4 regions of the Pantoea deleyi genome follow, and region 3 is predicted to be linked to each of the others. Evidence: riboswitches for the same ligand, from Rfam matches in the RefSeq annotation. Region 3 holds a riboswitch; each other region holds the start of a gene.
What was found. A riboswitch is a leader RNA that binds a small molecule or an ion and turns the genes downstream of it on or off. The one in region 3 is predicted to bind thiamine pyrophosphate.

Region 1: another riboswitch for thiamine pyrophosphate. It lies ahead of thiB (thiamine ABC transporter substrate binding subunit); the one in region 3 lies ahead of J1C59_RS19785 (TenA family protein).
Region 2: another riboswitch for thiamine pyrophosphate. It lies ahead of thiC (phosphomethylpyrimidine synthase ThiC); the one in region 3 lies ahead of J1C59_RS19785 (TenA family protein).
Region 4: another riboswitch for thiamine pyrophosphate. It lies ahead of J1C59_RS20985 (FAD-dependent oxidoreductase); the one in region 3 lies ahead of J1C59_RS19785 (TenA family protein).

Annotation. Positions count from the first base shown of each region.
Region 1 is NZ_CP071405.1:3,275,568-3,280,883, forward strand. It holds gene J1C59_RS15520 (MFS transporter) at 1-280, opposite strand, end outside; gene sgrR (HTH-type transcriptional regulator SgrR) at 533-2,200, shown strand; TPP riboswitch at 2,236-2,338, shown strand; gene thiB (thiamine ABC transporter substrate binding subunit) at 2,385-3,371, shown strand; gene thiP (thiamine/thiamine pyrophosphate ABC transporter permease ThiP) at 3,347-4,957, shown strand; gene thiQ (thiamine ABC transporter ATP-binding protein ThiQ) at 4,941-5,316, shown strand, end outside.
Region 2 is NZ_CP071405.1:3,795,146-3,800,461, reverse strand. It holds gene J1C59_RS17845 (aminotransferase-like domain-containing protein) at 1-377, shown strand, start outside; gene thiE (thiamine phosphate synthase) at 557-1,192, opposite strand; gene thiC (phosphomethylpyrimidine synthase ThiC) at 1,195-3,117, opposite strand; TPP riboswitch at 3,205-3,305, opposite strand; gene rsd (sigma D regulator) at 3,457-3,963, opposite strand; gene nudC (NAD(+) diphosphatase) at 4,053-4,823, shown strand; gene hemE (uroporphyrinogen decarboxylase) at 4,864-5,316, shown strand, end outside.
Region 3 is NZ_CP071407.1:96,260-101,575, reverse strand. It holds gene ascF (PTS cellobiose/arbutin/salicin transporter subunit IIBC) at 1-766, shown strand, start outside; gene J1C59_RS19790 (6-phospho-beta-glucosidase) at 804-2,234, shown strand; TPP riboswitch at 2,325-2,427, shown strand; gene J1C59_RS19785 (TenA family protein) at 2,498-3,199, shown strand; gene J1C59_RS19780 (ABC transporter ATP-binding protein) at 3,196-3,936, shown strand; gene J1C59_RS19775 (ABC transporter permease) at 3,933-4,694, shown strand; gene J1C59_RS19770 (ABC transporter substrate-binding protein) at 4,718-5,316, shown strand, end outside.
Region 4 is NZ_CP071407.1:374,795-380,110, forward strand. It holds gene J1C59_RS20970 (HesA/MoeB/ThiF family protein) at 1-28, opposite strand, end outside; gene J1C59_RS20975 (thiazole synthase) at 38-796, opposite strand; gene thiS (sulfur carrier protein ThiS) at 799-996, opposite strand; gene J1C59_RS20985 (FAD-dependent oxidoreductase) at 986-1,924, opposite strand; TPP riboswitch at 2,050-2,169, opposite strand; gene J1C59_RS20990 (ArsR/SmtB family transcription factor) at 2,291-2,605, opposite strand; gene J1C59_RS20995 (alkene reductase) at 2,622-3,740, opposite strand; gene J1C59_RS21000 (P-loop NTPase family protein) at 4,109-4,660, shown strand; gene J1C59_RS21005 (GFA family protein) at 4,670-5,098, opposite strand; gene J1C59_RS21010 (LysE family translocator) at 5,155-5,316, opposite strand, start outside.

The DNA.
Region 1 (5,316 bases), on a different replicon from region 3:
CATTGGCCAGCGCCATCAGGCAGCAGAAGAGAATGATATGACGCCGGTCGCCTACACTGTCAGAGCGCTTTGCCACCAGCATACTCACCACGATCCCGGCCACCGCATTGATGGTAAAGAACAGGCCGACCCAGAAGGGGCGCGCCTGCACCTCGCGCGTCAGAAACAGGCTGAGGGTCGGCGCCTGCAATGCACCGGCCACGCCCAGCATAAAAGAGGCGACCATAAAGGCGAGATAAACCGGATTGATGCGGCGCTGCCGCGTTAACAGCGATTTCATAGCGAAATCCCTTACAGGACAAACGGGGAAAAAAAGAAGGGTAGACGATACCGCGCAGCATGAAAAAAGCCAGCAGAGATCCTCTGCTGGCGGTGAAAATGCACCCTACTCAGAAAAGCACCGCGCTGAAGCGCGACGTGAGGGTCGAACGCCATTCCCTGGGGAATGCCTCCCGCTCTTCCCATCGCACAAAGTTTGCTCTTAAAATGAGGCAGGAAAAACAGAGCGCTTTTCAGCGGGAGTTCCCCTTTTATGTCCTCATCACGTCTGAAGCAGCAGTTCATCCGCCTGTGGCAGAGCTGTCAGGGGCAGACGCAGGCGATCACCCTGAGCGAGCTGGCCGATCGGCTGCACTGCTCGCGCCGCCATATGCGCAACCTGCTCAACCGCATGCAGGCCGCAGGCTGGCTGATCTGGCAGGCTGAGGCCGGTCGCGGCAAACGCTCGGTGCTCACCTTCTGCTACACCGGGCTGGCCTTACAGCAGCAGCGCGCCGAGGATCTGCTGGATCAGGATCGTATCGATCAGCTGGTTCAGCTGGTCGGGGACAAAAATCAGGTACGCCAGATGATCGGCGCGCATCTGGGCCGCAGCTTCCGCCAGGGCAAGCATATCCTGCGGGTGCTCTACTACCGGCCGCTGCTCAACCTGCTGCCCGGCTCGCCGCTGCGACGCTCGGAGACCCATATTGCCCGCCAGATCTTCAACGGCCTGACGCGAATAAATGAGGAAAACGGGGAAGTCGAGCCGGACATTGCCCATCACTGGCAGCAGACCTCGCCGCTACACTGGCGCTTCTTTCTGCGTCCGGCGATTCGTTTTCATCACGGCAGAGAGCTGGAGATGGAGGATGTGCTGGCCACGCTGGCGCGTCAGCGCCCTCACCCGCTCTTCTCCCATATTGCAGAGATCGCCTCGCCCGCCCCCTGGACGCTCGACATCCACTTAAGCCAGCCCGACGCGTGGCTGCCCTGGCTGCTGGGCAGCGTGAGCGCGATGATCCTGCCACGCGAATGGCCCACCCTAGCCGATTTTGCCCGCCAGCCGGTGGGCACCGGCCCCTACCGGGTGATCCGCAATCAGGCGAGCCAGCTGAAAATTGAAGCCTTTGATGACTATTTTGGTTTTCGCGCCCTGATCGACGATGTCTCTATCTGGGTGCTGCCCGACATCAGCGATGAGCTGGTCTATGCCGGTGTCCGTCTGCAGGGCGACAGCGAGAGCGCTGATGAGGTTCAGGAGGAGAGTCGCCTGGAGGAGGGATGCTACTACCTGCTGTTCGACCAGCGTTCCGCGCAGGGCCGCGACGCGGCGGTCCGGCGCTGGGTGAGCTATCTGTTTAACCCCATCGCCCTGCTCAACCACGCGGGCGTCGGGTATCAGCGCTACTGGTTCCCGGCCTATGGCCTGCTGCCGCGCTGGCATCACCGCCGCGACCTGACGCCGGTTGAGAAGCCGCCCGGCCTGACCCACCTGACGCTGACCTGGTACAGCCAGCATGTGGAGCATGAAGGCATTGCCAATGCGCTGCGACCCCTGCTGGCTCAGCATGGCGTCACGCTGGTGACCCGCGAGATCGACTACGAGAGCTGGTATCAGGGCGAGGCGGAAAGTGACATCTGGCTCGGCAGCGTGAACTTCACCCTGCCGCTCAACTATTCGCTGTTCGCGCAGTTGTATGAGATCCCGCTGCTGCACCACTGCCTGCCCGTCGACTGGCAGGGCGATGCGGCGCGCTGGCGTGAGAAAACGCTGCCGCTGGCCGAATGGAGCAAACAGCTAGTCGAAGAGGCGGGCCTGCATCCGCTGTTTCACCACTGGCTGCTGCTCGAAGGTCAGCGCAGTATGCGCGGCGTGCGGATGAATACGCTGGGCTGGTTCGATTTTAAATCGGCCTGGTTCGCGCCACCCGCGCTGTAACGCTTTCGCCACGCCGATGAAATGACTAGAATGTGGCGTTCTCAACGGGGTGCCGCCTGCCACCAGCAAGCAGCTGAGAGAGACCCGTCGAACCTGATTCGGTTAATACCGACGTAGGGATTTGAGAGGCCTCAGTGCTCAGATCCTTTGCGACTCATCCCCTATTCTCCTGAAGGAGCGCAAAGTGTTAAAGAAAGTTCTGCCGGTCCTGCTGTTACTCTCCGCCCCCGTTCTGGCGGCAAAACCGGTTCTCACGGTCTACACCTACGACTCCTTCTCTGCCGACTGGGGCCCCGGCCCGGCGGTAAAAAAAGCCTTTGAAGCCCGCTGCAACTGCGAGCTGAAATTTGTCACGCTGGAAGATGGCGTCTCGCTGCTGAACCGCGTGAGGATGGAAGGCAAAAACAGCAAGGCGGATGTGGTGCTGGGGCTGGACAACAATCTGGTGCAGACGGCGCAGAAAACCGGCCTGTTCGCCAGCAGTCAGGTCGACACCACAAAATTAACCCTGCCCGGCGGCTGGCATGACACGACCTTCATCCCCTTTGACTATGGCTACTTCGCCTTTGTCTATGACAGGACCCGGCTGAAAAACCCGCCAAAAAGCCTGAAAGAGCTGGTCGACAGCCCGCAGAAGTGGCGGGTGATCTACGAAGATCCCCGCACCAGCACCCCCGGCTTAGGTCTGCTGCTCTGGATGCAGAAAGTCTATGGCGTTCAGGCACCGCAGGCGTGGCAGAAGCTGGCGCAGAAAACCGTGACGGTGACCAAAGGCTGGAGTGAGGCCTATGGCCTGTTCCTGAAAGGGGAAAGCGATCTGGTGCTGAGCTACACCACCTCACCGGCTTATCACATCATCGAAGAGAAGAAAGAGAACTATGCGGCCGCCCCGTTTGCCGAAGGCCACTATCTGCAGGTCGAAGTCGCCGCGCAGTTAGCCAGCAGCAGGCAGCCCGAGCTGGCGCAGCAGTTCATGACGTTTATGGTCTCCCCCGACTTCCAGCGCACCATTCCGACCGGTAACTGGATGTACCCGGTGACCGCCACGCCGCTGCCCGCCGGTTTTAACGCCCTGACGGTGCCCGCCACCGCGCTGCAGTTCTCGCCGGAAGAGGTCGCCAGCCAGCGCGCCGGCTGGATTAGCCAGTGGCAACGCGCAGTCAGTCGCTGATGCCGGGCTGGCTGCTGCCCGGATCGTTCGCCACGCTGCTGCTAACCCTGGTGGCGTTTCTGGCCTTCGGCGCACTCTGGAGCGCCGCACCGGAAACCGATCTGCGCAGCATGTTGCAGGATGATTACCTGCGCCATGTCATCGCGTTCTCATTCGGTCAGGCGCTGCTCTCCGCACTGCTGTCGCTGCTGCCCGCCCTGCCGCTGGCGCGGGCGCTCTATCGCCGCCGCTTTCCCGGCCGTCAGCTGTTGCTGCGCCTGTGCGCCATGACCCTGGTGCTGCCGGTGCTGGTGGCGATATTTGGTCTGCTGACGATTTACGGACGCACCGGCTGGCTGGCGCAGCTCTGCCAGTGGGCCGGGATCGGCTATCACTTCTCGCCCTACGGGCTGTCGGGCATCCTGCTGGCGCACGTCTTCTTTAACCTGCCGCTGGCGACGCGTCTGCTGCTGCAGGCGCTGGAGCAGATCCCGGCAGAGCAGCGTCAGCTGGCGGCTCAGCTTGGCCTGCGCGGCTGGCACCACTTTCGTCTGCTGGAGTGGCCGTGGCTGCGGCGTCAGCTGCTGCCTGCCGGGGCGCTGATCTTTATGCTCTGCTTTGCCAGCTTTGCCACCGTGCTGTCGCTGGGCGGCGGTCCGCAGGCGACCACTATCGAACTGGCGATCTTCCAGGCGCTGAGTTATGACTACGATCCCGGCCGCGCCGCCCTGCTGGCGATGATCCAGCTCGGCTGCTGCCTGACGCTGGTGCTGCTCAGTCAGCGCTTCAGCAAGGCGATCCCCGCCGGAAGCAGCCAGCTCAGCGGCTGGCGCGATCCGCAGGATTCGCGCGCGGCGCAGCTGATCGATACGCTGCTGATCCTGCTGGCGCTGCTCCTGCTGCTGCCCCCGCTGGCGGCGGTGATTGTCGAGGGGCTGCACGGCGGCGTGCGGGGCGCACTGGCGCAGCCAGCCCTCTGGCAGGCGACTTTTACCTCGCTGCGTATCGCCACCGGCGCGGGCCTGCTCTGTGTGGCGCTGACCATGATGCTGCTGTGGAGCAGCCGTGAGCTGCGGCTGCGTCAGCGCCCGGTGGCCGCTCAGTTGATCGACACCAGCGGGATGCTGATCCTGGCGATGCCCGGCATCGTCCTCGCCACCGGGTTTTTCCTGCTGTTCAACGCCACGATCGGCCTGCCCGATTCGGCAGAGGGGCTGGTGATCTTTACCAATGCGCTGATCGCCATTCCCTATGCCATGAAAGTGCTGGAAAACCCGATGCGGGATGTGGCGGAGCGTTACGGCAGACTCTGTGATTCGCTGGATATCCGCGGCTGGAACCGGCTGCGGCTGATTGAGCTGCGGGCGCTGAAGCGTCCGCTGGCGCAGGCGCTGGCCTTTGCCTGCGTCCTGTCGGTGGGCGATTTTGGCGTGGTCGCGCTGTTTGGCAGCGCCGACTTCCGCACGCTGCCGTTCTACCTTTATCAGCAGATAGGCGCCTATCGCGGCGCGGATGGCGCAGTCACCGCCCTGCTGCTGCTGCTGCTCTGCCTGTTGCTGTTTACGCTAATGGAAAAATTACCAGGTCGCCATGCTGACTCTCGATAACCTTACCTACCTCTATCAGCATCTGCCGATGCGCTTCAGCCTTACCGCCGCACGCGGCGAGCGCATCGCCATTCTCGGGCCCAGCGGCGCCGGTAAAAGTACCCTGCTGAGCCTGATCGCCGGCTTCCTGCCGGTGAACCAGGGTTCCCTGATCATCGACGGCCAGGATCATACGCACAGCGTCCCGGCCAGACGACCGGTCTCGATGCTGTTTCAGGAAAATAACCTCTTTCCGCACCTCAGCGTGGAGCAGAACATGGGGCTGGGGCTACATCCGGGATTAAAGCTCACGGCTTTGCAGCGTCAGGCACTGGTCACGCTGGCCGCACAGGTGGGGCTGGGCGATCTGCTGACGCGTC
Region 2 (5,316 bases), on a different replicon from region 3:
ATCAGCCCCATCTGCGCCGGATGCGGCAGATCTATCACCGCAACTATGAACGCTTCAGCTGCTGGGTACGCCACTACTTTCCCTGTGGCATCTGCGTGTCGCGGCCTCAGGGCGGTTTTCTGATGTGGATCGAACTTCCCGACGCCTTCGATGCGGTCCGGCTCAACCGTGAACTGCGCGAGTCGAAAATACAGATCGCCGTAGGTTCGCTGTTTTCCGCCTCAGGTAAATACCGTAACTGCCTGCGTCTGAACTACGGCCTGCCCGTTACCGAACAGACTGAACAGGCACTGGCGCAGGTCGGGGCGGCCGTTGAACGCGCGATGATCGCCTGCCAGCATGAGACGCCAGGCCCGGCCTCCGCGCTGACATCGTGAACAAGGAGGCAGGGCCGGCAAGAGGAGTGAACCGGCCTTGGTCAGATAACCTTAACCTGACGACGTCCACGTTAAGCTGCCGCACCAGCACACGCCAGCGGCAACGTTCTCTTCTGCGACAGGCTTTCCGCAGAGCGTACCGGTGTTACCCGTTTTGCCGTCGCGCTGCGGGACAGGTCTCAGCATGCCTGCCCATCGCCTTCGGTCAGCGCCAGCAGCGTCGCGGTTGCGGCACGCCAGTCCTCCGCCTGAGTAATCGCGCTCACCACCGCAATGCTGCCCACGCCAGTGGCCAGCACCCCGGGCGCACGGGCTATCGAGATCCCGCCAATCGCCACGGTAGGGATGTCGGTCAGGCGGGCCAGATGCTGTTTCAGCTGCTCGAGGCCCTGTGGCGCAGACGGCATCGCTTTGGTCTGAGTCGGGAAGATATGGCCCAGCGCGATGTAAGAGGGCTGGATCGCCAGGGCGCGATCCAGTTCCGCATCATCATGGGTTGAGATCCCCAGCCGTAAGCCGGCCTGCCGAATGCGGTCAAGATCGGCGATATCCAGGTCCTCCTGACCCAGATGGACGCCATAGGCCCGATGCTTTATCGCCAGCGCCCAGTAATCGTTGATAAACAGGCGCGCATCGTAGCGCTGAGCCAGCGCAATCGCCTGCGCGATGGCAGGCTCAGCGATCGCCTCGGGCTGATCTTTTATGCGCAGCTGGATCGTGCGGACGCCCGCCTCCAGCAGGCGTGCGATCCAGTCGGGGCTGTCAACCACCGGATAAAGCCCCAGGCGCGGGGCGGTAGCAGGAAATGCAGGCATCGTTAATCCTCCTTCAGAGTGTCGGCGGGGTGATAGAGTTCACCGCCGTGGCGACGAAATCGGTCTGACATCTGCGCCATGCCTACGGTGACAGGCTCGGCGCGCGTATCCTGGCGGGCGGCGAACGCACGCACCTCCTGAGAAATTTTCATCGAGCAGAATTTCGGGCCACACATCGAGCAGAAGTGCGCCACCTTGCCCGACTCCTGCGGCAGGGTTTCGTCATGCATCGTCCGGGCAGTGTGGGGATCAAGGGCCAGATTGAACTGGTCCTCCCAGCGGAATTCAAAGCGCGCCTTGGACATCGCGTTATCGCGGATCTGCGCGCCCGGATGGCCTTTCGCCAGATCGGCGGCATGGGCCGCGATTTTGTAGGTAATCAATCCCTGTTTCACATCCTCCTTGTTCGGCAGACCCAGATGCTCTTTGGGGGTAACGTAACAGAGCATGGCGCAGCCAAACCAGCCGATCATGGCGGCACCGATACCGGAAGTGAAATGGTCATAGCCGGGCGCGATATCGGTAGTCAGCGGGCCAAGCGTGTAGAAGGGCGCTTCATCGCACAGGTCGAGCTGTTCGGTCATGTTGCGGCGGATCATATGCATCGGCACATGGCCCGGCCCTTCAATCATCACCTGAACGTCATATTCCCAGGCGATGCGGGTCAGTTCGCCCAGGGTGCGCAGCTCGGCAAACTGCGCCTCATCGTTGGCATCCTGAATCGAACCCGGACGTAAACCGTCACCCAGCGACAGGGAGACGTCATATGCGGCGCAGATTTCACAGATTTCCCGGAAATGCTGATAGAGGAAGTTCTCCTGATGGTGCGACAGGCACCATTTCGCCATGATCGAACCGCCGCGTGACACAATGCCGGTCAGCCGCTTCGCCGTCATCGGCACATAGCGCAGCAGCACGCCCGCGTGGATAGTGAAGTAATCCACCCCCTGTTCCGCCTGCTCAAGCAGCGTATCCCGGAAGATCGCCCAGTTCAGTGACTCGGCCACGCCATTTACTTTCTCCAGCGCCTGATAGATGGGGACGGTGCCGATGGGCACCGGGCTGTTGCGCAGGATCCATTCGCGCGTTTCATGGATATAGCGTCCGGTGGAGAGATCCATCACCGTATCGGCGCCCCAGCGGGTGGACCAGACCAGCTTCTCCACTTCCTCTTCAATGGAAGAGGTCACCGCGGAATTGCCGATGTTGGCGTTGACCTTTACCAGAAAGTTGCGGCCGATGATCATCGGTTCCGATTCAGGGTGGTTGATATTGGCCGGGATGATGGCGCGACCGGCCGCTACCTCCTGCCGCACGAACTCGGGCGTTATGGCAGCGGGCAGATGTGCGCCAAAACTGTGGCCCGGATGCTGTTGCAGCAGCACCTCCGCGCGGATGCGATCCCGGCCCATATTTTCCCGCAGGGCGATGAACTCCATCTCCGGGGTAACAATCCCCTGGCGGGCGTAGTGCAGTTGCGTGACGCAGCGGCCTGTCCGGGCGCGTCGCGGGATTGGCAGCTGGTCGAAGCGCAGGTGGTCCAGCCCCTCATCAGCCAGTCGCTGCTGGGTATAGCCGGAGCTGTTCTGGCTTAGGGGTTCACTGTCGTCGCGTTCAGCAATCCAGCCGGCGCGCAGCTTCGCCAGACCCCGATGCACGTCGATCTCTGCGGCGGGGTCGCCATAGGCACCCGCCGTGTCATAGACCGGCACGGCTTCATTCTGTTCATAGAGTGGCGCGTCTTTGCTGCCGCCGGTAGGGGTCGGCGTCATCGCGATTTCCCGCATCGGCACGCGGATATCGTCCCGGCTGCCGGTTATCCAGATACGACGGGAGCGGGGGAACGCACTGCCGCCCCGCAGGGAGTGGATAAATTCCTGCGCCTGGGCGCGTTGTTCACGACGGGTCATTTTAGGGTCAGACATAGCAATCTTCCTGTTAAAGGGGAACGATGCTTGTCCGGAGTTCGGAAGGAGTAAGCGTACAGACAGCGCACAACGGCTGGCAGACAGCGACTGATTACTCTTGTTCCCTTCGCAGGTTCTAACCTGATCAGGTTCCGCGGATCCCGAATTAACGGTCTCAGCCCGGATGGGCACTCCGACAAGAAGCGGTTTTTACGCGGGCGCTTAGCGCGGCCTCAGCGGTAAAAACGTGATATTTCAACGCACAAATAAAAAAGGTCCTTTGGCGTACCGGCCTCAGAACCTGTTCAGCATAAAAGGGCTACCGGATAATCACAATACCCCTGATGTGAATCGGCATTACGCCGGACGGGCAATCTGGCTGTCGTTGGCAACGGGCGGTTTGGCCAGCTGATTATCCCACGCAAGCTGAATCAGCTTATCTTCCAGCGTAAAGCGCGCTTCCAGCACTTCGCCCACTTCGGACAGCGCCTGCTGGAAGGTCATGCAGTTCTCATCGTCAATCGCCTGCTGCAGGTGACCATCATACAGCTGCATCAGACGCTCGGTGTTCGCTTCCAGCGGCGGGTAGATCTGCGCGGCGGCAATCATCGGGCTGTCGCCACTCATCTCGTTGATGACGCGCTCATAGATGCTGAAGTGACCTGCAGAGAGGTAATCGACCAGACCGTGACAGAAGTTGTCCAGCGCCTGCTCATCCAGACGCGTCAGCGCCTCTTTGTTGGGTTTAAGACCGACGAGGTGATAATAGTTCACCAGGAGCTGACGACGGGCTTCAAGCCATGAATCGACCAGTTCATTACTGCCACCTACGCGTTCAGCCAGGACTTCTAACTGGTTAAGCATATCTAACTCCATGTGAGTTATAGTTGTTTATCTACACACTTAACATCAGGGCTTCAGCGTGCGATTTGACGCTAAGGATGACGAAATAAATGCAATGCGAAATCTCAAGCGTAGACGCTGGATGGTGGATTGTCAGCCATGAACAGAAACTTTGGTTGCCACAAGGTGATTTACCCCACGGAAACGCCGAAAAATTTGGCTTAACGGGCAGTAAAGCCCGGACGATTGGGGAGTGGCAGGGTGAAAAAGTCTGGCTGATTTGCGAGCCGCGTCCAGCCGATATGTTTTCGGTACGGCAGCTGATCGATCAGGATGTGGAACTGTTTCAGCTGGCCGGGCGCGGCGTGCAGCTGGCAGAGTTCTACCGCTCTCATCGCTGGTGCGGCTACTGCGGGCATGAAATGCACCACAGCAAACATGAATTTGCCTGCCTGTGCAGTCACTGCCGCGAACGCTACTATCCACAGATCGCGCCCTGCATCATTGTGGCTATCCGCCGCGGCGATGAGATCCTGCTGGCAAACCATGCCCGGCATCGCAACAAGGTCTACACCGTGCTGGCGGGGTTTGTCGAAGTCGGCGAAACGCTGGAGCAGGCCGTCGCCCGTGAGGTGATGGAAGAGAGCAATATCCGCATCAAAAATGTCCGTTACGTGACCTCCCAGCCGTGGCCCTTCCCGCAATCGCTGATGACCGCCTTTATGGCGGAGTATGAGAGCGGCGATCTGCAGCACGACGGCAAAGAGCTGCTGGATGCGGCCTGGTTCCGGTTCGACGATCTGCCGCTGCTGCCTCCGCCGGGCACCGTGGCACGCCGCCTGATTGAAGATACCGTCGCCCTGTGCCGCGCAGAAGCGTGAAAGTGCTACACTACACGCCTGTTATTGAGAGAGTGTTGAGATGAGTGAACTGAAGAACGATCGTTATTTGCGTGCCCTGTTACGTCAGCCGGTCGATGTCACGCCGGTATGGATGATGCGACAAGCCGGGCGCTATTTGCCGGAGTACAAAGCGACGCGCGCCCAGGCGGGTGACTTTATGTCGCTGTGTAAAAACGCCGAGCTGGCCTGTGAAGTCACCCTGCAGCCGCTGCGCCGTTATCCGCTGGATGCCGCCATCCTCTTCAGTGACATCCTGACGATTCCGGATGCGATGGGACTGGGACTCTATTTCGAAGCGGGTGAAGGTCCGCGTTTCGCAAACCCTGTGACCTGCCGCGCGGACGTCGAGCGTTTACCGGTGCCCGATCCGGAAATGGAGCTGGGCTATGTGATGAATGCCGTTCGCACCATCCGTAAAAATCTCAACGGCGACCTGCCGCTGATCGGCTTCTCGGGCAGCCCCTGGACGCTG
Region 3 (5,316 bases):
GATCCTGTCGCACATTGAGCGCGGCGTGGATCGCATCACCCCGGCCGTGACCAAGAACTTCCTGAAACCGATGCTGATTGTGCTGATTGCTGCGCCCATCGCGATTGTGCTGATTGGCCCGATTGGCATCTGGATCGGCAGCGGCATTTCTGCGCTGGTCTATACCGTGCATGGCTATCTCGGCTGGCTTTCCGTGGCGATTATGGGGGCGATCTGGCCGCTGCTGGTGATGACCGGGATGCATCGGGTCTTTACGCCAACCATTATTCAGACCATTGCCGAGACCGGTAAAGAGGGCATGGTGATGCCGTCTGAGATTGGCGCCAACCTGTCGCTGGGCGGATCGTCCCTGGCGGTGGCGTTTCGCACGAAAAACCGCGAGCTGCGCCAGACCGCGCTGGCTGCAGCGGCCTCCGCCATTGTGGCGGGCATTTCAGAACCGGCGCTGTATGGCGTGGCGGTTCGCCTGAAACGGCCGCTGATCGCCTGTCTGATCAGCGGCTTTATCTGCGGCGCGGTCGCGGGAATCGGCGGACTGGCCAGTCATTCGATGGCCTCGCCCGGCCTCTTTACCAGCGTCCAGTTCTTCGATCCCGCCAATCCAATGACGATTGTCTGGGTTGGCGCGGTGATGGTGCTGTCGGTGGTGCTGTCGTTTGTCCTGACGCTGCTGCTGGGCTTCGAGGATATTCCCGAGAGCGACCCGCAGGCCGCACCGCAGCCATCACCCGTATCGGAACGCACCCGCACGGTTAACAGCCTTTAAAGGCTCCGGTCAACGTGACCAGAACAAAGAGGATTGCATGTCTGAATCAAGGTTTCCGCAAGGATTTTTATGGGGTGGCGCGCTGGCCGCGAACCAGAGTGAAGGCGGTTTTCGCGAAGGCGGAAAAGGCTTAACCACCGTGGATATGATCCCGCACGGGCCGCACCGTATGCCGGTCAAGCTGGGGCTGGAAAAGCGGTTTACCCTGCGTGACGATGAGTTCTATCCCAGCCATGAGGCTATCGATTTCTATCACCGCTATCGGGAAGATATTGCGCTGATGGCGGAGATGGGGTTCAGCGTATTCCGCACCTCGATTGCCTGGAGTCGGCTCTATCCCAACGGCGACGAACCGGAGCCGAATCCGGCGGGCATCGCTTTTTATCGCGCGGTGTTTGAGGAGTGCCGGAAACATCATATCGAACCGCTGGTGACGCTCTGCCATTTCGATGTGCCGATGCATCTGGTCACCGAATATGGCTCATGGCGAAACCGGAAGATGGTCGACTTCTTTGCCCGCTACGCCCGCACCTGCTTCGAGGCGTTTGATGGCCTGGTGAAATACTGGCTGACCTTTAACGAGATCAACATCCTGCTGCACAGTCCGTTTTCCGGCGCGGGGCTGGTGTTCGAACCCGGCGAGAATCAGGAGCAGGTGAAGTATCAGGCGGCGCATCATGAGCTGGTCGCCAGCGCATGGGTGACACGCATCGCGCATGAGGTGAACCCGGCGAATCAGGTCGGCTGCATGCTGGCTGGCGGAAACTTCTACCCCTGGTCCAGCAAGCCGGAAGATGTCTGGGCGGCGCTGGAAAAGGATCGCGAGAATCTCTTCTTTATCGATGTGCAGGCGCGGGGCGCGTACCCCGCCTACGCCGCCCGCCTGTTCCGGGAAAAGGGGATCACCCTTGATATCGCCGACGGGGATGATGAGATCCTGAAGCACAGCGTCGATTTTGTCTCGTTCAGCTATTACGCCTCACGCTGCGCCTCGGCAGAGATGAACGAGCAGAACAGCAGCGCCGCCAATGTGGTGAAATCCCTGACTAACCCGCATGTGCCGCGCAGCGAGTGGGGCTGGGGCATCGATCCGCTCGGCTTACGCATCACCATGAACATGATGTATGACCGCTACCAGAAGCCGCTGTTCCTGGTGGAAAATGGCCTGGGCGCGCGTGACGAACCCGACGATAACGGCGAAATTCGCGACGACTACCGCATTAGCTATCTTCGTGAACATATTCGCGCGATGGGCGATGCGATAGAGGATGGCGTGCCGGTGCTGGGCTACACCAGCTGGGGCTGCATCGATCTGGTGGCGGCCTCGACCGGTGAGATGAGCAAACGCTACGGGTTTGTCTACGTTGACCGCGACGATCGCGGAAACGGCACGCTGGCACGCACGCGCAAGAAGTCATTCTGGTGGTACAGGAAAGTGATCGCCAGCAACGGCAGCGATCTGGAGTGACACCGTCACTGAATGCCGGCAACCGCAGAGGCTGAGACGCGATTGCGGCGTCTGTGCCGATTGTGCTCCGGCAGGAATTATCGTATAACCAATGTCTCCGAGGGGTGTCCTGTAACGGGCTGAGATGGCGTAAGCCGAACCCTTTGAACCTGATCTGGGTCATGCCAGCGAAGGGACGGGTCGGCAGAATCTACTGCCTCATTGCCTGCATTATCCCCTGTTCCAGACCGTATGCCCGGATCTCCCTGACTACCGGAGATCCTATGTCACATCCGCTTTTCGACACCGGCTTTTATGGCCGTCTGCGCCAGCAGGCGGGTCCGCACTGGCACGCCTATGTTGCGCACGACTTTGTGCAGCAACTCGGCCAGGGCACGCTGCCTGTCGCCGCCTTTCGCCATTATCTGGTGCAGGACTATCAGTTTCTGCTGCATTTTGCCCGCGCCTGGGGCCTGCTGATCAGTAAACTCGCCGACCCTGACGCGCTGCGCCATGCGACCGCCTCGCTTAACGCCATCATCAGTGAACTGCCGTTGCATCAGGCCTACTGCCGGCAATGGGGCATCAGCGAAGCGGCGATGGCAGACGAACCCGAAGCGATGGAGACGCTGAACTACACCCGCTATGTGCTGGATGTCGGCCACACCGGCGATGCGCTGGCGCTGCTGACGGCGCTGATGCCGTGCGTCGCCGGGTACGCGGAGATCGGCCTGAGCCTGCTGCACGACCCGGCGACCCGCTTTGAGGGCAACCCCTATGCGGCGTGGATCAGGAACTACGGGGATGAAAACTATCTGGCGGGCGTTCGCCGCTCGCTTTCCCTGTTTGAACGTCTGGCAGATGAAGGTGCCGGGGAAGCACGTTTTCTCCGGCTGACGGCGATCTTCACCACCGCAACGCGGCTCGAATCAGCCTTCTGGCAGATGGGCCTGAACTATGCCTCCAGCCCGGCGCACGGCGCATGAGGGGCGCGACCCCACCTGTCGCGCCGGGGATTTCGGTGCGTCAGCTCAGCCTGTGTTTCGGGCAGCGACCGCTCTTCAGCCAGCTCGACCTGGCGATTGCGGGCGGGGAGATCACCGCGCTGCTCGGTGCCAGCGGCGTCGGTAAAAGCAGCCTGATGCGGGTTATCGCGGGCCTGACACCGCCCACCGCTGGACAGGTCAGCGGCAGTGACGGCCTGCCGCTGGGCGGCCGCATCGCCTGGATGGGTCAGCAGGATCTGCTCTACCCCTGGCTGACGATAGAACAGAATGTCTGCCTCGCCAGCCGCCTGCGCGGGGAAAAGCCCGACCGCGACCGGGCGCAGCATCTGCTGGCGCGGGTCGGGCTGAGCCAGTGCGCCCGCGCACGGCCCGCGACGCTCTCCGGCGGAATGCGGCAGCGTGCGGCACTGGCGCGGACGCTCTACACCCGCCAGCCCATTGTCCTGATGGATGAGCCTTTCTCGGCACTGGATGCCCTGACCCGCAGTCAGATTCAGACGCTGGCGGCCGACGTGCTGACAGGTCACACCGTTCTGCTGATTACCCATGATGTCGCGGAGGCCTGTCGGCTCGCACACCATTGTCTGGTAATCAGTCCGGCGGGTGTGGAAGCCTGTGCGCCCCTGGCGGGCGCCCCCCCGCGCGCCGCCGATGACCTCCACGTCATTCAGCGTCAGGCCACGCTGCTGAAACAGCTAAGCGGGGTAGCCGGATGAAATTACAGGCAGGCTTTTCCGGTCTTCGCCGTGCCCTGATACTCGCCACCGGGCTGATCGCGGCGTGGTGGCTGGCCACGCTCACCGCCGTGCCAGCCTTTCTGCTGCCCTCACCCGCGTCGGTCGCCGCCGCGCTGTGGCAGAACGCGGACTATTTAACCCATCACACGCTGATCACCCTGTCCGAAATCCTCAGCGGCATGGCTGCCGGTGTGCTGCTGGGCGGCGCACTGGCGCTGGGTATGACCTTTTCGCCGGGGCTGCGGCGCTGGATGATGCCGCTGGTAATCAGCAGCCAGGCGATCCCGGTGTTTGCTCTGGCTCCCCTGCTGGTGCTCTGGTTTGGCTTCGGCATGGGGGCCAAAGTGGCGATGGCGATACTGGTGATCTTCTTTCCCGTGACCTCCACCTTTTTCGACGGCCTGCGTCGCGTCCCGCCCGGCTACCTCGATCTGGCCCGCACGATGGGCGCGTCACAGGGGGCGCAGCTAGGGCATGTCCGGCTGCCCGCCGCGTTGCCCGCGCTGGGTTCCGGCCTGCGCATGGCCGCCGCCGTCGCGCCCATCGGCGCCATCATTGGCGAATGGGTCGGTTCCGCGGAAGGGCTGGGATACGTAATGCTGAACGCCAATGCCCGGATGCAGAGTGATCTCTGTTTCGCCGCCCTGTTTATTCTGGTGCTGATGACGCTGGCCCTGTGGCTGATCCTCGATCGTCTGCTGCGCCGCCTGATCGCCTGGGCACCGGAAACGCCTTAATGACCTCACTGATGAGAAACCCCATGACAAAAATGCCCCTGTTTACCCTGCTGTTCAGCGCCTCTCTCGCCGCTCAGGCGCAGACGATGGAAAAACTGACGCTGGTGCTCGACTGGTATATCAATCCCGATCACGCGCCTCTGATGGTGGCCCAGCAGAGCGGGGCCTTTGCCGCTGAGGGGCTGGAGGTGACGATGATCCCGCCCTCCGACCCTGCGCTGCCGCCGCGTCTGGTGGCCGCGAAGCAGGCCGACCTGGCCATCACCTATCAGCCGCAGCTGCACTTCTTTGCCGATCAGGGCCTGCCGCTGATGCGGGTCGGCACGCTGGTGAATACGCCTCTGAACACCCTGATGACGCTGGATAAATCCATCCGGCAGCCGGGCGATTTAAAAGGCAAGCGCATCGGCTACTCCGTCAGCGGCATCGAACAGGCGACGCTGGCGACCATGCTGGCGCACAACGGCACGGCCAGCGACCAGGTGAAACTGGTTAACGTCAATTTTCAGCTGACCAGCGCTCTGCTGACCGGCCAGGTGGACGCGGTGATCGGCGGCTATCGCAATATTGAGGCGCTGGAACTGAAGCAGCAGGGAAAAGATCCGGTGGTCTTCAACATCGA
Region 4 (5,316 bases), 170 kb from region 3:
GCATGGTCTGTCGCTGATAACGATCCATCGCCGCTCCTTAACTGAACTGTGCCAGCCCGAAAATCGGCGTCGAGGCCGATGCCATATCACGAGGCTCCATCAGCCCCGCCTCAAATGCCTCGCGTCCGCCGTGAATCGCGGCGGCAAAGGCCCCGGCCATCCGCGCCGGATCGCGTGCTTTGGCGACCGCCGTGTTGAGCAGCACGCCGTCGAAGCCCATCTCCATCGCCTGCGCCGCCTGGCCCGGTGCGCCAATGCCCGCATCGATAATCAGCGGCACATCGCTGAACCAGGCGCGCATGGCGCGCAGCCCTTCGATGTTGCGCAGTCCCTGGCCGGAGCCGATCGGCGCGCCCCAGGGCATCAGCAGTTCGCAGCCCGCCTCCAGCAGTTTTTCGCCCACGATCAGATCTTCCGTGGTGTAGGGAAACACCTGAAAACCCTCCGCGCAGAGGATCCGGGCCGCTTCCACCAGCGCAAAGGGGTCGGGCTGCAGCGTATCGGCGTGACCGATCACCTCCAGCTTGATCCACGGGGTGCCGAAGAGTTCGCGCGCCATCTGCGCCGTCGTCACCGCCTCTTTGACCGTGTGGCAGCCCGCGGTGTTGGGCAGAATCCGTTTATTCACCTGTTGCAGCAGCGAGCGGAAAGCCCCGCCTTCGCTGCCCTCGCGGCGAAGGCTGACGGTAATGATTTCCGTGCCGGAGGCGTCGATCGCCTGGTGAAGGATCTCCGGCGAGGGATACCCGGCGGTGCCGAGCAGGAAGCGCGACTGAGGTTCGAACTGATAGAACATGATTATCCTCCCTGCATCGGTGACAGAACTTCGACCTGACAACCCGCCTCAAGCTGCTGGCTGGCATAGCCGCTGCGCGGCACAAACGCACCGTTCAGGGCGGTAGCGACGCTGCGCGGATCGATCTGCTGCTCCGTCATCAGTTCTGCCAGCGTGCTGGCAGCGGTTTCGATTGTGCGTCCATTGAGTTCAACCCGCATGTGTCATCTCCTGAGTCAGTTGCAGCATAAGTTTTTCAGCCATGATCGGGGCCAGCAGGAAGCCGTGGCGGTAGAGGCCATTCAGCGAAAAACGGCCCTCTTCGTAGCGCACCTCCGGCAGGTTCTGCCGGTAGGCGGGACGCAGACCGGTGCCGCTCTCCACAATGCGGGCTTCGGCCAGCGCCGGATGCAGGCTGTAGGCGGCGCTGAGCAACTCCATCATCGCCCTGGCGCTAATCGGGCTGCTGTCGTGGCTTTCGACCATGGTCGCCCCCAGCATGAAGTGCCCCCCGGCACGCGGCACCAGATAGCAGGGAAAACGGGGATGCAGCAGCCGTACCGGACGGGAAAGCTGGATGTCGGACGTCTGCAGGATCACCATTTCGCCCCGCACCGCGCGCAGTGCGGGCTGCTGTGCGGCGGCGTGAATGCCACGGCAGTCGATGATTTTTCCGGCAGGTTGTCCGCTGTGAAAGGCAACGCCCGCCTGCTGCAGGGTGTCGCGCAGCTGCTGCATCGCCCGGCGTGGATCGAGATGCGCTTCCCGGGCAAAGAACAGGCCGCGGGCAAAACGGTTTTCCAGCGCAGGCTCGATTTCGCCGGGCGTGACCCACTGATGCGCCTGGGTCAGGCTGGCAAAGCGAATGAGTTCGCGACTGTCACGCGGCGGCGCCACTACCAGCGTGCCCTGCTGCGCTACGCCCGCCACGCGCTTCGCCCACCAGCCGGCCGCGTGCTGGCCCCAGGTGATCACCTCCGGCGGCGCACTCTCGGCTTCGCACCAGGGCGCGAGCATCCCGCCCGCCCAGTGGGACGCGGCACGGCACGCTGGCTGCGTAATGATTTCGACCGTTTCTCCGCGCTCCATCAGCAGCGTGGCGACGCACAGCCCGGCCACGCCGCTGCCGAGCACCGACCAGCGGCTCATGACCGCCATCCGGCAGGAAGAGAAGGTTTCAGGATGAGATTTTTCACATTGCCCTCGTTTTGGTTAACGAAGACCCGTGATACAGAGGGAAAAGGCAAAGGCGCATGTGCCCCTGCGGCAAGTATCGGCTGCGATACCCGTCTTCCTACGCCAGTATCAACTGGGTCAGGTTCTAAGGGTCGCTAAGCCGCGCGATGCGCTATTAGCCTCTCAGTCTCTCCGGCGAGACTCCCCTGACGGCTCTAGTTGTAAGTTAAGCGGGCGGGTTCGTCAAGACGCGGGCACAAAGCAGGGGCAGAAAAGCGCGGGGAAAGAAAAGAGACAGGCAACCCCGGTTCGTTTGACGACGCCAGGGCGCCAGGGCGATCAGAGCGCCTGCAGCGCCTGTGTCAGGGTCTCAGTGACTTCGCGGATACGCGGTTCGGCGCGGCGGTAGTAGGTCCACTTACCGACTTTGCTGGCTTCGACCAGACCGGCACTCTGCAGGGCCTTGAGGCATAACGAGGTGGCGGGCTGTGATAAGCCCGCCTTGTCCTGGATGAGGCTGGCGCAGACACCGTACTGATCGAAGGGATAGAGCTGCGAATAGCCCGCAAACGCCTCGTCAGGTTCTTTAAGCCACTTCAGCACGGCCACACGCGTCGGGTTGGCCAGCAGCTTCAGGGCATTTTCCGGGGACATGCCGCCTCACAGAGTATCAGGATGGGTAAAAAGGATAGTCAGTATACCCTTTCTCACCGCCGCCATACAGCGAGGCGTGGTCCACCGCGTTCAGGGCATAACCCGACCGGATACGCGCAGGCAGATCGGGGTTGGCGATGAAGCTGCGGCCAAACCCAAACAGATCACCCCAGCCTTTTTCCAGCATCTGCTGCGCTTTCTCTGCGGTGTAGCGGCCGGAATAGATGATCGGTGAACGGAAGGTGTCGCGCAGTGCGATGCGGAAACTCTCCGGCATCGCCGGGCTGTTATCCCAGTCCGCTTCGGCGATGGAGAGATAGCCGACTTCCAGCGTATTCAGCAGCTGCGCAGCGTGGATATAGGTGGCGTGTGGATCGCGTTCAACCAGACCGAGGTAAACGCGCTCTTCGTCGGTGCTCGAAAACAGCGGCGCAAACCGGACGCCAACCCGATGGCTGCCAAAGACTGCGCTGACGGCCTGAACCACTTCACGCAGGAAGCGCAGACGCTTCTCTGCCGAGCCGCCATATTCATCCGTGCGGAAGTTTGTCTGCGCCGAAATAAACTGGTTGATCAGATAACCGTTGGCAGCATGCAGCTCAACGCCGTCGAATCCGGCAGCTTTAGCGTTCTCCGCCGCACGCCGGTAGAGCGCCACGATCTCTTTGACTTCGCAGGTGGTCAGCTCGCGTGGCTCGCTGGGTGCGGTCAGCATCCCGGTACCCGGTCCGGTTTCGATAAATACCCGGACGTTATCGGCAGCGATGGCCGAGGGGGCAACCGGTGCCTCATTGCCCGGCTGAAGCGCATTGTGAGAGACGCGGCCTACGTGCCAGAGCTGGCAGAAAATCGTGGCGCCCTGCTGATGCACCGCCTCTGTCACCTTTTTCCAGCCCGCGATCTGCGCCTCACTGTGGATGCCCGGCGTCCAGGCGTAGCCCTGCCCGCGTGGCTCAATCTGGGTACCTTCGGTGATCATCAGCCCGGCACTGGCACGCTGGCGGTAATACTCCACCATCATCTCGCCGGGGATATTGCCCGGCTGTTCGCTGCGGCAGCGGGTCAGCGGCGGCAGGACGATGCGGTTACGAAGGCTGAGATCGCCCAGGGTCAGGGGGCTGAACAGTGACGGCATAAAAAAATCCTCGGATGCGTGAAAAGCCGTCATTATATTTACACATTTAAATTTGTAAATGTGTAATCGCTTTTTTTATCTGAGGCTCGCCGGGACGGGCACCCGCTGATATCCAGCCTGTTTCAGCGGCAGGATGAGGCGAAGCATTAACACCGCTTTTAAGCGAACGCCTGTCCCGGCGGACGCACACGACAGAGGTTTTCCGCAGACGGACGGCGTCCTCATCCGCCTCTCCTGTGCACCCCGCATCCGCGTATTGTGACGAATCGCCCTTTTGTCGCTTATTATGGTCATCGCCTTGAGTCGTGCGCGACAGAGACACGGTTTCTGCGCGCTTCCTTCCGCAGGATTCAGCCAGAGGAAACGTCGTGAATAACCCCCTCGCGTTAGACGCGCTCGGACCACGTATCTCTATTATGGGGCCATCGAACAGTGGAAAATCGACCCTGGCAGAGGCGATTTCCCGCAAAACCGCGTTACCCGCCGTCTATCTTGATCAGCTTCACCATGTGCCGGGAAGTCAGTGGCAACCCAGAGCCACAGCCGAATTTTTGCAGCTGCATACTGAAGCGGTGAGGCAGGAGAGATGGGTGATCGAGGGAAATTACACCCGATGCATTGAAGAGCGACTCGCTCGCGCCACGGGGCTGATTCTGCTGGATGTCAGCGTGCCCGTGGCCCTGCTGAGGTACATCCGCAGGTGCTACTCCTCTGCCCCGCGCATTGGCGGGCTGGGTTCGGGCCGCGATCCCATAACCCTGGCGATGCTGAAATATATTACCCGCACCGCCCCGCAGAACCGGAAACGCCATCAGCAGATCTTTGCTCAGGTAAGCCTGCCAAAAATCCGGCTTCACTCACAGAGTGAGATTCAAGCCTGCTCGGAATCCTGGGGGTTAGCGCTGAACATCCCCCGGTAACACCAGCCATTAATCAACGAGCTTCAGGCTCGCCAGCAGCGCGTCCAGCGACGCGACGGGCCCGGCGTGGTCAGATGCGGATCGGGTGGTATCCCAGGGCATCGCGTCATCGGTGCAGTAATCCCCGATGCACTGCATCCCGGCAGGTTCATTAAGCAACCCTACCGGAATCCAGATATACGCAGGGTCACGCAACCGGTTTGGCACCGGCGAGCCGCAGCATGAACAGAAATCGCATCGATAACCGCCTGGTTTTGACCAGGACGCGATCTGCGCCTCTCCCGATAACCAGGTGAAATCACGCTCGTTTACCAGTGTTGCCAGGTTATGGCCGGTTCCGCTCTGTTTTCTGCACAGGGAACAGTGGCAGCGGTAATAGAATGCTGGCGTGACGGCGAGTTCAAACGTCACGGTTTCACACAGACAGGTGCCTTTCATTTAATCGCCTTACCGGTTGGGATGCCGGGCCATCGGCAGACCCGGGATAGTCATCGCTAGCTACGGCTGAAGAGCAGTTTCACGCCTGCCAGCGCAAAGCAGCAGGCTAACAGCGCATCCAGCCCGCGACGAATGCGTAAGTAGAAGGCGCTCATGACAGCGGTGGAGAAGAGCAGCGCGTAGCCGCCGAACACGCAGATGCAGATCGCGGCGCAGCC